DNA from 2 places in the Serratia marcescens subsp. marcescens ATCC 13880 genome. Region 1 is predicted to be linked to the other one. Evidence: predicted binding sites of a transcription regulator. Region 1 holds the regulator's gene; the other holds the start of a gene.
The links. The regulator Fur, encoded in region 1, represses iron uptake genes when iron is present. The targets are predictions, from matches to a motif close to ATAATAATGAGAACNACTATCAA.
Positions count from the first base shown of each region.

Region 2: the regulator Fur is predicted to act here: its motif matches at 2,493-2,515, upstream of J0F90_RS12550 (TonB-dependent siderophore receptor).

Region 1 covers NZ_CP071238.1:1,246,706-1,252,786, forward strand. Annotated here, with positions in the region: gene J0F90_RS05825 (beta-N-acetylhexosaminidase) at 1-1,315, shown strand, start outside; gene fur (ferric iron uptake transcriptional regulator) at 1,567-2,013, opposite strand; gene fldA (flavodoxin FldA) at 2,343-2,882, opposite strand; gene ybfE (LexA regulated protein) at 3,138-3,425, opposite strand; gene ybfF (esterase) at 3,682-4,455, opposite strand; gene seqA (replication initiation negative regulator SeqA) at 4,680-5,222, shown strand; gene pgm (phosphoglucomutase (alpha-D-glucose-1,6-bisphosphate-dependent)) at 5,300-6,081, shown strand, end outside.
Region 2 covers NZ_CP071238.1:2,621,498-2,627,578, reverse strand. Annotated here, with positions in the region: gene J0F90_RS12555 (alpha/beta fold hydrolase) at 1-275, shown strand, start outside; gene J0F90_RS12550 (TonB-dependent siderophore receptor) at 326-2,386, opposite strand; gene J0F90_RS12545 (GGDEF domain-containing protein) at 2,852-4,294, shown strand; gene J0F90_RS12540 (DUF1428 domain-containing protein) at 4,399-4,749, shown strand; gene J0F90_RS12535 (VOC family protein) at 4,761-5,234, shown strand; gene J0F90_RS12530 (VIT1/CCC1 transporter family protein) at 5,261-5,950, shown strand; gene J0F90_RS12525 (D-serine ammonia-lyase) at 6,060-6,081, shown strand, end outside.

The DNA of each region.
Region 1 (6,081 bases):
CATGCCGGCGCACGCCCGCGCCGCGGTGGTTTCGATGGAAGCGCGCTACAAGAAACTGCATGCCGCCGGCAAAGAGCAGGAGGCCAACGAATTCCGTCTGGTGGATCCGACCGATACCTCCAACACCACCTCCGTGCAGTTCTTTAACCGCCAGAGCTACCTGAACCCGTGCCTGGATTCCTCCCAGCGCTTTGTCGACAAGGTGATTGGCGAGATTGCCCAGATGCATAAAGAAGCCGGCCAGCCGATCAAAACCTGGCACTTTGGCGGCGATGAGGCGAAAAACATCCGCCTGGGCGCAGGCTATACCGACAAGGCGAAACCGGAACCGGGTAAAGGCATCATTGACCAGAGTAATGAAGACAAGCCGTGGGCCAAGTCGCAGGTGTGCCAGACGATGATCAAAGAAGGCAAGGTGGCCGACATGGAGCACCTGCCGAGCTACTTCGGCCAGGAGGTCAGCAAGCTGGTGAAGGCGCACGGCATCGACAGAATGCAGGCCTGGCAGGACGGTCTGAAAGACGCCGAAAGTTCGAAGGCGTTCGCCACCTCGCGCGTGGGCGTCAACTTCTGGGACACCCTGTATTGGGGCGGTTTCGACAGCGTTAACGACTGGGCCAATAAAGGGTATGAAGTGGTGGTCTCCAACCCGGACTACGTCTACATGGACTTCCCTTACGAGGTGAATCCGGACGAGCGCGGTTACTACTGGGGCACCCGCTTCAGCGACGAACGCAAGGTGTTCAGCTTCGCGCCGGACAACATGCCGCAGAACGCGGAAACCTCGGTCGACCGCGACGGCAACCACTTCAACGCCAAAAGCGACAAGCCGTGGCCGGGTGCCTACGGTCTGTCCGCTCAGCTGTGGAGCGAAACCCAGCGCACCGATCCGCAGATGGAATACATGACCTTCCCGCGCGCGCTGTCGGTGGCGGAACGCGCCTGGCACCGCGCCGGTTGGGAGCAGGACTATCGCGCCGGCCGCGAATACAAAGGCGGGGAAACCCACTTTGTCGATACCCAGGCGCTGGAGAAAGACTGGCTGCGCTTCGCCAATATCCTGGGCCAACGTGAACTGGCCAAGCTGGACAAAGGCGGCGTCGCTTATCGTCTGCCGGTGCCGGGCGCCCGCGTGGCGGGCGGCAAGCTGGAAGCGAATATCGCGCTGCCGGGATTGGGCATCGAGTATTCCACCGACGGCGGCAAGCAGTGGCAGCGCTATGACGCCAAGGCCAAGCCGGCGGTCTCCGGTGACGTGCAGGTGCGTTCGGTCAGCCCGGACGGTAAACGCTACAGCCGCGCCGAGAAGGTCTAGGTCTGGCTCCGGGGCCCGTGGTTCTGGCGGCGGGCCGCATCATAATGAAGGGGGAATGCGTTCGCCCCCGCGCGTGCCGGCGTGGGGCGGATGTTGAAGTGAGAGCAGTACGTGGAGTCGCAGTGCCGCTGCAATTGTAGTATTTCATGACATGATCTTCCCCCGGCTTGTCCGGGGATTTTTTTGCCCGTTGTACGGCGGGCATAAAAAAACCGCCCCAATGTGAGGCGGTTTTTCATAGCCGGTCAGGCTTATTTCTTGTCGTGCAGCGATTCGTCTTCGCGGCAGTCACCGGTTTCACAGTGGCCGTACAGGTACAGACTGTGGTTGGTGAGCTTGATGCCGTGCTGCTTGGCGATATCACGCTGGCGCACTTCGATGGATTCATCACTGAATTCGATCACTTTGCCGCAGTCCAGGCAAATCAGGTGATCGTGGTGATGCTGTTGGGTCAGCTCGAACACGGACTTGCCGCCTTCGAAATTGTGACGTGTCACAATGCCCGCATCGTCAAACTGGTTCAGTACGCGATAAACCGTCGCCAGGCCGATCTCTTCGCCCATATCAATCAGTTTTTTGTACAAATCTTCCGCACTGACGTGATGGCATTCCGGATTTTGCAGTACTTCCAGGATTTTGAGTCGCGGAAGCGTGACTTTTAAGCCGGCCTTCTTCAATGCGATGTTGTTGTCGGTCATGCGAATTCAGTCCTGTTACTATGCTAATCAAGTTGAGGCGTACTCGCCTGTGGCATCGGTCGGCACAAAGAGTTAATGCGTCTCATTATAGAACCGGTTGTACTAAATGGAAACCGCCGGTTGTTAACAAAGATATAATTGCACTATTGCATGTTTTGCATGCAACGCCTTGATGGATGGGATAAACCGATATCTCAGTCTACCGTGACGGGGTGGGAAGTTACAAATCTGTAGCTTCTATCGCAGCAATCCCTGTTGCCGATGACGGCCCTGTCGGCACACTATGCACTTTACAGGGCCTTTGTTCAACCTTTCGCCAGTACCGGCGTTTAGCCGACGATATCGGCCAGGCTCAGCTCTTCGACGATCTGTTTGACCCAGGCGTCCACGCGCTCATTGGTCAGCTCCGGCTGACGGTCTTCGTCGATCGCCAGACCGATGAAGTGGTTGTCGTCCGCCAGGCCTTTGGAAGCTTCGAAGTGGTAGCCTTTGGTCGGCCAGTGGCCCACGATGGCCGCGCCGCGCGGTTCGATGATGTCGCGGATGGTGCCCATCGCGTCACAGAAATATTCCGCGTAGTCTTCCTGGTCGCCGCAGCCGAACAGCGCCACCAGTTTACCGTTGAAATCGACTTCTTCCAGCGTCGGGAAGAAATCATCCCAGTCACACTGCGCTTCACCGTAGTACCAGGTCGGGATACCCAGCAGCAGGATATCGAACCCTTCCAGGTCTTCTTTGCTGCTTTTGGCGATGTCATGCACTTCTGAGACATCGTCGCCAAACTGTTTCTGAAGAATTTTCTGGATCATTTTGGCAATGTTTTCGGTATTGCCAGTGTCGCTGCCAAAGAAAATGCCTACAGTAGCCATATCGCGTATAACCTTTAAATTCAATTAATTGCATTACTCGGCGCCGGCACTGCCGCCGATTAAAATGATGCCATGACAAGAGCCTTTCGCCACGGTGGCGGGCGCCGACAGGCGCAGTCTCTTACCGGTAAATGCGTATCATGCCAGAAAGTGGCGCCGGGGTTTTATCGCATTTATGCGATGCCGAAGGATGAAGAAAAGCGTGGTCGATCCGGCGTTGTCCTTAACGCCGCGCCGCGCGTGCGGCCGAAGAGATCAATGTTCCGGCTGTTCTTCCGCCAGTTGCGCCAACAGCATCTGCTCGATGAGTTCGCTGCGGCTGATGTTGCGCTGTTCCGCCAGTTTGTTCAGGGCGTCCACCGCATCCGCGTTGATTTTCAGCTCTACGCGCCGCAATCCGCGCACTTTATCGCGCCGTAACTGATTGCGCTTATTGATTCTAAGCTGTTCATCGCGGGAAAGCGGGTTGGTTTTCGGGCGCCCCGGACGGCGTTCATCTGCGAACAGATCCAGCGTCGTGCGATCCGTTTGTTCTTTTGCCATAGGTAGCGGTACTGCAAGGGAGTTTGCATCAAAAAGCGCTCGCACGCTTCCGGAGGCATCGATTAACACACTTCGGGCCAATAAACCCTAACCCAAATTTACCCCCGAACCGGCGTTCGCGAACGCGCTGGCGCGGCGGCAAAATTATAGCGCGCCATATTACCCCAGCAGATGGAGCGGCGACAATGCCTAACTGCGGGCTAAACGCGCTAAGCCGTTATCTTTAGCGCGTTTTTTCGCCAGATTAACGTATTTTTCAGGCTTCGCCGAGGAAACGGTGGATGGCGCGCAGCACCGCTTCCGGTTTTTCGGCGTGCACCCAATGGCCGGTGCCGGCGACGACGTGCGCGCGGGCCTGCGGGAACTGGCGGGCGATATCTGCACGGTAGCTGTCCTGCACGTACGGCGACAGGCCGCCGCGAATGAACAGGGTCGGGTGTGGCCAGGCCGGGACGTCCTGCCAGCCGGTGATGTCTTCGTAGCGTTCGATCAGCACCGGCAGGTTGAAGCGCCATTCACCGTTATGGAAGGACTTCAGCAGGAACTGGATCACGCCTTCTTCCTGCAGGTAGTCGCGCATCAACTGGGCAGCCGCCTGGCGCTGGGTGATGCCGGCGGCGCTGACGGCCTTCAGCGCGGCGAAGATCTCGTCATGACGTCGGGTCTGGTAATCCACCGGCGCGACGTCGATGACGATCAGCTTGGCGATGCGCTCGGGCGCGATGGCGGTCAGCGCCATCGCCGCTTTGCCGCCCATCGAGTGGCCGATGACGATCGCTTTCTCCAGCTGCAGTTCGTCGAGCAGCGCCAGCAGATCCTGCGCCATGGCGGGGTAGTTCATGTCGTCGGCGCGCGGGGAGAGGCCGTGGTTGCGCAGATCGACCTTGATCACACTGTGCTGTTTATGGAGATCGCGCGCCAGCACGCCCAGGTTGTCGAGATTGCCGAACAGGCCGTGGATCAGCAGCACCGGCAGCGCGTCTGACTCGGCGGCCAGCAGTTGATAATGTAATTTCATGGCGAAGTTCATACTGAGAGAGATTCAGATTAGGGTATCATGATTGAATCGCACGATGAATCATGCGGAATTTTCGCGGCGCGGGCTTGGCAGTGCCGGCTATAGGTATTAGTCTGCATTTGCCGTCCGGAGGCACATTGTTGTGTTCGCCCCAGCGCTTTTAACCTTATAATCCCATGGCTTGAATGCAGGATCTGGCTTCAGGTTCTAAGTAGAAAAAACAGTATTGGATAAAGATGAAAACTATTGAAGTCGACGAAGAGCTTTACCGTTATATTGCCAGCCACACGCAACACATCGGTGAAAGCGCGTCCGATATTTTACGCCGCATGTTGAAATTCACCGCCGGTCAGCCGGTGCGCGCGTTGCCTGCCGCCAGTGCGTCGCCGTCCGTCGAACTGGAAAAAGCGGCGCCGGTTCAGCGCCCGCGCGATCGCGTACGCGCCGTGCGTGAACTGCTGCTGTCGGATGAATACGCCGAGCAGAACAAAGCGGTCAACCGTTTCATGCTGGTGCTGTCCACGCTGTACACCCTCGATGCCGCCGGTTTCGCCGCCGCCACCGAGGCGTTGACCGGCCGCACCCGCACCTATTTCGCCGGCGATCAGCAGACCCTGCTGGCCAACGGCACGCACACCAAGCCGAAGCATGTACCGGGCACCCCTTACTGGGTGATCACCAATACCAATACCGGCCGCAAGCGCAGCATGATCGAACACATCATGCAGGCGATGCAGTTCCCGGCGGAACTGATCGAGAAAGTTTGCGGTACCGTCTAATTTAGCGAACAGCCCGTCATGATGGCCGTGCGCGACGTATTTGCCCGGTCACCGACAGGGATGAGGGAGATATGTCGATGGCGAATAATCCACGTGCCGGGCAGCCCGCCCGTCAAAGCGATCTGATCAACGTAGCCCAGCTGACGTCGCAGTACTATGTGCTGCAACCGGAAGCTGGCAATGCCGCACATGCGGTGAAGTTTGGCACTTCCGGCCACCGCGGCAGCGCGCAGCGCCACAGCTTCAACGAGGCGCACATCCTCGCCATCGCTCAGGCGATCGCCGAAGTTCGTCATCAGCAGGGCACCACCGGCCCGTGTTACGTGGGCAAAGACACCCATGCGCTGTCCGAGCCGGCCTTTATTTCCGTGCTGGAAGTGCTGACCGCCAACGGCGTCGATGTGATCGTGCAGGAAAACAACGGCTTCACGCCAACGCCGGCGGTATCGCACGCCATTCTGTGCCACAACCGCCGCGGCGGCGCGCAGGCTGACGGCATCGTCATTACGCCGTCCCACAACCCGCCGGAAGACGGCGGCATCAAATACAACCCGCCGAACGGCGGCCCGGCTGACACCAACCTGACGTCGGTGATCGAAAAGCGCGCCAACGAACTGCTGGCGCAGCAGCTGAAAGGCGTTCAGCGCCAGTCGCTGGACAAGGCCTGGAACAGCGGCCACCTGCACGCCAAAGATTTGGTGCAGCCTTATGTCGAAGGGCTGGTTGACGTGGTCGACATGCCGGCCATTCAACGCGCCGGCCTGAAGCTGGGCGTGGATCCGCTCGGCGGCTCCGGCATCGCCTATTGGCAGCGGGTGGCGGAACACTACAAGCTGGATCTGACGCTGGTGAACGACTC
Region 2 (6,081 bases), 1.4 Mb from region 1:
CGTTCGTCGCCGCCGTGAGCCTGATGATGAGCAGCCAGCCGGACTACCGCGCACAGGATTTGGCGGCCATTCGCGTGCCGGTGACGGTTGTTCACAGCGAACACGATGAGTTTATCCGCGCCGAACATGCCGCCTACCTGAGCAACAGCATCCCCGGCGCCCGTCTGGTGACGCTGCCGGGTGTCAGCCACTTCGCGCCGCTGCAGCGGCCGGCATTGTTCAACCGCGCGCTGTTGGATTTTCTCGCCGGTGTGATATGTCGCAAGGCGTTTTGAGGGCTGGCGCAAAGAAAACGGGCGCCAAACGGCGCCCAAGGCGTGACAGGTTAGAAATCGACCGTCGCCTGCAGGCTCAGGCTGCGCGGTTCACCCTCAATCACGCGTAAGTTACCGGCGCTGGAGGCATAGTATTCGCGGTTGAACAGGTTTTTCACATTCAGTTTCAGCTGAGTATGTTTCCCCAGCAGCTTGCTGTCCCAGGCGACAAAGGCATCCGCCACGGTATAGGCCGGCATGGTGAAACTGTTCTCCGGATCGCCGGCGCGGCGGCCGACGTAGCGCGCGCCGCCGCCAATGCGCACCTCGCCGGGCACCACCGGCAATGTCATGCGGTGGCTGAGGTACAGGCCGCCCATGTTGGTTGGGGCGTTGACCAGCCGATTGCCGACGTTGTCCGGGTTGAGGTTGTCTTCGACAATTTCGGTTTTGTCGTAGCTGTAGTTGGCGGTGAGATCCCAGTTGCGCGCCACTTCGCCGTTCAACTCCAGTTCGACACCGGTGGAACGCGCTTTGGGGATGCTGCGGGTCACGCCGTTGATAAAGATCGACATGTTGCTTTCATCGATGCGATAGAGCGCCAGCGTGGCGTCAAACGCCGGGGTGATCTGCCATTTTCCGCCCACCTCATAGGTGGTGCCGGTTTCCGGCGTGGCGACGTCGCCATTGTCGTCGATAGCGGTGGACGGCGTGAACGAACGGCTGTAATTGCCGTACAGCGACAGACTCGGCGTCAGCTTATACACCAACCCCGCCTGCGGCAAAAACTGGTCATCTTTGTCATTGAGCGTATTTTTCGGTTTCTGGAAACCGTTGCTGTTGTTCTGATAATACGACTGATAGCGCGCGCCCAGCACCGCGATCCATTGATCGGTGAGATGAATGCTGTCCTTGGCGTACAGGGAACGGCTGAACAGCGTGGCGCGCAGGTTGCTTGACGCGTCACTGTAAGTGGTGCTGTCGGTGACCGGCGTTTCGCCATACACAGGATCGTACATGTTGAAGGTCTTCGAGACCTTGCCGCGATAGGAATAGGCTTTGTAGGTCTGATTCTTCTCGTAGTCCACGCCCAGCAGCAGGTCGTGCTGCATGCCGAACAGCTGCGGCGAGCCGGTCAGATCCCAGGAGTAATAGTGGGTTTGATGATTGAAACCGCGGTTGGCGTCGGCGCGGCGCGAGACGATGCCGGTCGTGGTGTCGACCGCGGTGGCGCGCACTTCGTTGCTGTCGTAACGGCGTTGCAGCCAGGCGTAGTTGAAGCGGGTCGTCCAGATCGGATCCAGCGCGTACTCATAATGGGCGTTCAGACGTTTGTTCTTGCCCCAGGCGTGGTTAGCGTAGTCATCCAAGCGGCGGTTATAGGGCACATCGACCGGCTTGCCGTCGATAAATGCGGTGCCGCGATCGTAAGGAATGTCGTACTTGTATTCGCTGTAGGCGATGTTAAAGGAAGCCTGGTCGCCGAACCAACTGAGCGAGGGGGCGATCAGCGTGTGTTCGTCGCTGCCGAAATTGCGCCAGTAATCTGCGTGCTGGCGTTCGGCGATCAGGCGAAAGGCGAAGCCGCCGCCCAGCGGGCCGGTCACATCGACGCTGCCGCTGCCACCGCCAACACTGTTGGTGGCGCCGCTGATGCGGGTGTTCCAGTCATACTGCGGTTTTTTGCTGATCAGGTTGATGACGCCGCCGGGGCTGAGGATGCCATACAGCAGCGAAGCGGAACCTTTCAGGACCTCAACGCGATCGGTGGTGGCGTCCATGCTCAGCCCCTGGTTGCTGCGCACGCCGTCGATGAAGACCGAGCCGTCGGAGTTAACCCCGAACCCGCGTTTGACGAAGCCATCCTCCGTGCCGCCGAGCGTGTTGCCCTGGGTGACGCCGCTGACGAACTTCATCGCGTCATTGACGCTTTTGACCTGGAAGTCGTCAATGACCTGAGAGGTGACGACGCTGACCGATTGCGGCACCTCGGCGATCGGCGCGGCGGTCTTGCCGGCGGTCGAAGCGGTATCGGCGCTATAGCTGCCGATAGGTTGGGCCGTGGCGGTTACCGTAATGGATTCCTCCGTTTTCGCGCCGGTCGCGGCGGCGATCGCCAGCACGGGGAACAAACCGGCAAACAGGGGCAGCGCGTGAAGAACGTGATTTTTATTTCTTTGAGTGGGGGGGCGAAGAACTGACTGGTGCATATAATTCCGTGAAAAATAATAAATAGTAACGATTATCATTATAATTATCATTTATGCATTTTGAATAGTGGGCAATGCCTGTATCCCTTCACTGCACGATTTAATTTTGTCTTTACAGTAAAAGACGGCGATTTTGCCGGTAAAAAATCGGCTGGGTGGCAATAACGATCGTAGTGACGGGAGAGTCACGACAGTTTGTTCGCCAGATAGGTGATTACTGTCAATATATTGATACACAAATATATTTTTCCTAGATGAATAAACAGATGTCCGGGCCGGCAAAACTGGCAATAATAGGCGAGTCGGCCGCTTATCTTCTCCTCATCGTCGACGGTTGTGACACGAACAGATTGTCACCTTACGCTAGCGGAAGTCTCTGGATCCAAGATGCAAACCACCTCGTTGTCCGATACCCGGAAAATTTGGCCCGCGCTCATCATTTTTTTGCTGGTGTTCACTCTGTGTCTGTTGGGCATCGTGAGTCGTCCCGGCAGTTTTTTGGCAATATTCTGGCCGGTGAACGCCGTACTGCTGGCCGTTTTGGTGCGGCGGCCACAGTGGGCTACGCGGGCCGGCTGGGGCATGGCGGTGCTGGGCTATCTGGCGGCGGACCTGCTGACCGGCAGTTCGCTGCAAAAGGCGCTGCTGCTGAACGCCGCCAATCTGACCGGCGTCGTGGTGGGGTATCTGTTGTTCATGCGGCTGTCGCCGCCGGCGCGCACGTTGCAGCGTGGCGCCTCCAGCATGTACCTGTTCGGCATCTGCCTGGCGGCCGCCGCCGCGACCGGCGCGGTGGGCGCCGCAACTTCGCAGTGGCTGTTCGGCAGACCGTATCTGACCTCGCTGGCGCTGTGGTTCTCGTCCGAATTCACCAACTACGTCACGCTGATGCCGTTTATTCTGGCGTTTCCCGCCGATTGGCGACGCCGCCTTGCGGCGGCCGGCGCCCTGTTCACCCAGCGCAGCCAATGGCCGCGCGCGGGACGAAAACTCACGGTATTGGCGCTGCTGTTGCTGGCGGCGGTGTGCAGCGTGCTGATCGGCGGCCCCGGGGCGGTGATCTTTCCCATGCCGGTGCTGCTGTGGCTGGCGATGTCCTTCTCATTGTTCTGCACCATGATTGCGGTGCTGATTTATGTGCTGTGGTGCCATCTGGCGATCGATTTCGGGTTGCTTAGCGCGACGCTCGACATGAAAGTGTTGCAAAACGCGGTATCGATGCGTTTGGGCATCGCGCTGTTGGCGCTGGGGCCCATCGCCGTGGCCAGCATGAACTATGCGCGTAATGCGCTGCTGCGCACGCTGGAGCACGTGGCGAATCACGATGCGTTAACGCACGTGCTGACGCGCAATGCGTTTATGCAGCGCGGCGAACGGTTGATAGACCAAAAGGGCGAGCTGGTGTGCGTCATGATGCTCGATATCGACTATTTCAAATCGATTAATGACCGTTTTGGCCATGCCGGCGGCGATCAGGCGCTGATGGCCTTTACCCGCGCGATCGCCGCCGATCTGAGCGTCGGTGACCTGTTCGGCCGCATGGGAGGCGAAGAGTTCGCTATCGTTTCGACGCTCGGCCAGCCACAGCAGGGGTTGCAGCTGGCCGAACGGCTGCGGCAACGCATTGAGGCGGAATCGATCACCATGCCGGCGGGTCATCCGCTGCAGATCACCGTCAGCATTGGCATGGTGACCTGCCCGGGCGGTTCCGGCCACAGCCTGGCCGACCTGCTCAAACTGGCGGATCTGGCGGTATACAAAGCGAAAAACGCCGGCCGTAACCGGGTCGCCACGCCGGAATCTTACCCTCCGAACGATCCTGACCGCTGAACTTCCGATCCGGGTTGCGCGCCCGCCGTCTAAACTGGTAGGGGGCGCAGGCAACGTCGCCCGCGCTGAACCGACTGTCCTTAATCAGACAAGAGGATGCCAGGATGAAATACGTAGACGGTTTTGTGGTGGCGGTGCCGGCCGCCAACAAGGAGGCCTATCACCGGTTGGCGGCCGCAGCGGCGCCGCTGTTCAAAGAGTTTGGCGCCACGCGCATCGTGGAGTGTTGGGGTGATGACGTGCCCGACGGCAAGCTCACCGACTTTCGCGGCGCGGTGAAGGCCCAGGACGACGAAGTGGTGGTGTTCAGTTGGATAGAGTACCCCTCCAAGGCGGTGCGCGACGCCGCCAACGAGAAAATGATGAACGATCCGCGCATGAAGGCGCTGGGCGAGATGCCGTTTGACGGCAAACGCATGATCTTTGGCGGGTTCGCGCCGATCCTCGATGCGTAAAGGAGGCGCAAATGGCCAGAATTACGCAACATCTGTGGTTTGAAAAGGACATGGAAGCGGCGCTGAATTGCTATGTCGCGCTGATCCCCGGTTCGTCCGTGAACTGGTTTTCCGACCTGCCGGCGGATACGCCGAGCGGCCCGGCCGGCAGCGTGAAGCTGGCTTCCTTCACGCTGGGCGACCAGCGCTACGCGGCGATCGAAGCCGGGCCGCTGGATCCGTTTAACCACAGCTTCTCCGTGATGGTGGAATGTGACGATCAGGCGGAAGTCGACCGGCTATGGGATGCCTTGAGCGAGGGCGGCGAGGCGGAGCAGTGCGGCTGGCTGCGCGATCGCTGGGGGCTGTGCTGGCAGATCGTGCCGCGGCGCCTGACGGAGTTGATGAACGATCCGGACGCCGCTCGTGTGCGGCGGGTCACGGAAGCGATGCTGCTGATGGGCAAAATCGACATCGCCGGGTTGGAAGCGGCGGCGCGGGGCTAGCGGAAAGAGAACGAGGGAGAGAAAGGATGCATCGAGAACGGCACAGTATCGAACGCATCGGCTGGCTGCGGGCGGCGGTGCTCGGCGCCAACGACGGCATCGTTTCAACGGCCAGCCTGCTGCTGGGCGTCGCGGCGGCCAGCGCCTCGCATTCCGCGCTGATGATCGCCGGCGTCGCCGGGTGGGTGGCCGGCGCAATGTCGATGGCCACCGGCGAGTATGTGTCGGTCTCGTCGCAAGCGGATACCGAAAAGGCCGCGCTGGCGGAAGAGCAGGCGGAGCTGCTTGAAGACTACCCGGGGGAGTTTCGCGAACTGACGTCAATCTACGTGCATCGCGGTCTGGATCCGGCGCTGGCCCGGCAGGTGGCGGAAAAGCTGATGGCGCATGATGCGCTGGAGGCGCACGCGCGCGACGAGCTGGGCATTTCCTCCGCCACCCGCGCCCGGCCGCTGCAGGCCGCGTTGGCATCGGCTTTGAGTTTCTCCCTCGGCGCGCTGCTGCCGCTGCTGGTGGCGCTGTGGGCACCGGTCGCCTGGACGCGGCCGGCGCTGGTGGCCTCGGCGCTGATTTCCCTCGGCGTTCTCGGCGGCATCGCCGCGAAAACCGGCGGGGCGCCGATCTTGCCGGGCGTGGCGCGCATTCTCATCTGGAGCGCACTGGCGATGGCAGTTTCTTCCGGCGTCGGCCTGCTGTTTGGCGTGACGGCCGGCTAACGCCGCGTTTGCATCAATCTATTGCACCTCAAGCTCAGAATTTATCATTTGTCAGCCGTCGGCGTTCGCGGCAAGGTGACGGCAACGCCAACATCAGTCAGGGACACTTATGCAGAAATCACAGATCCTAT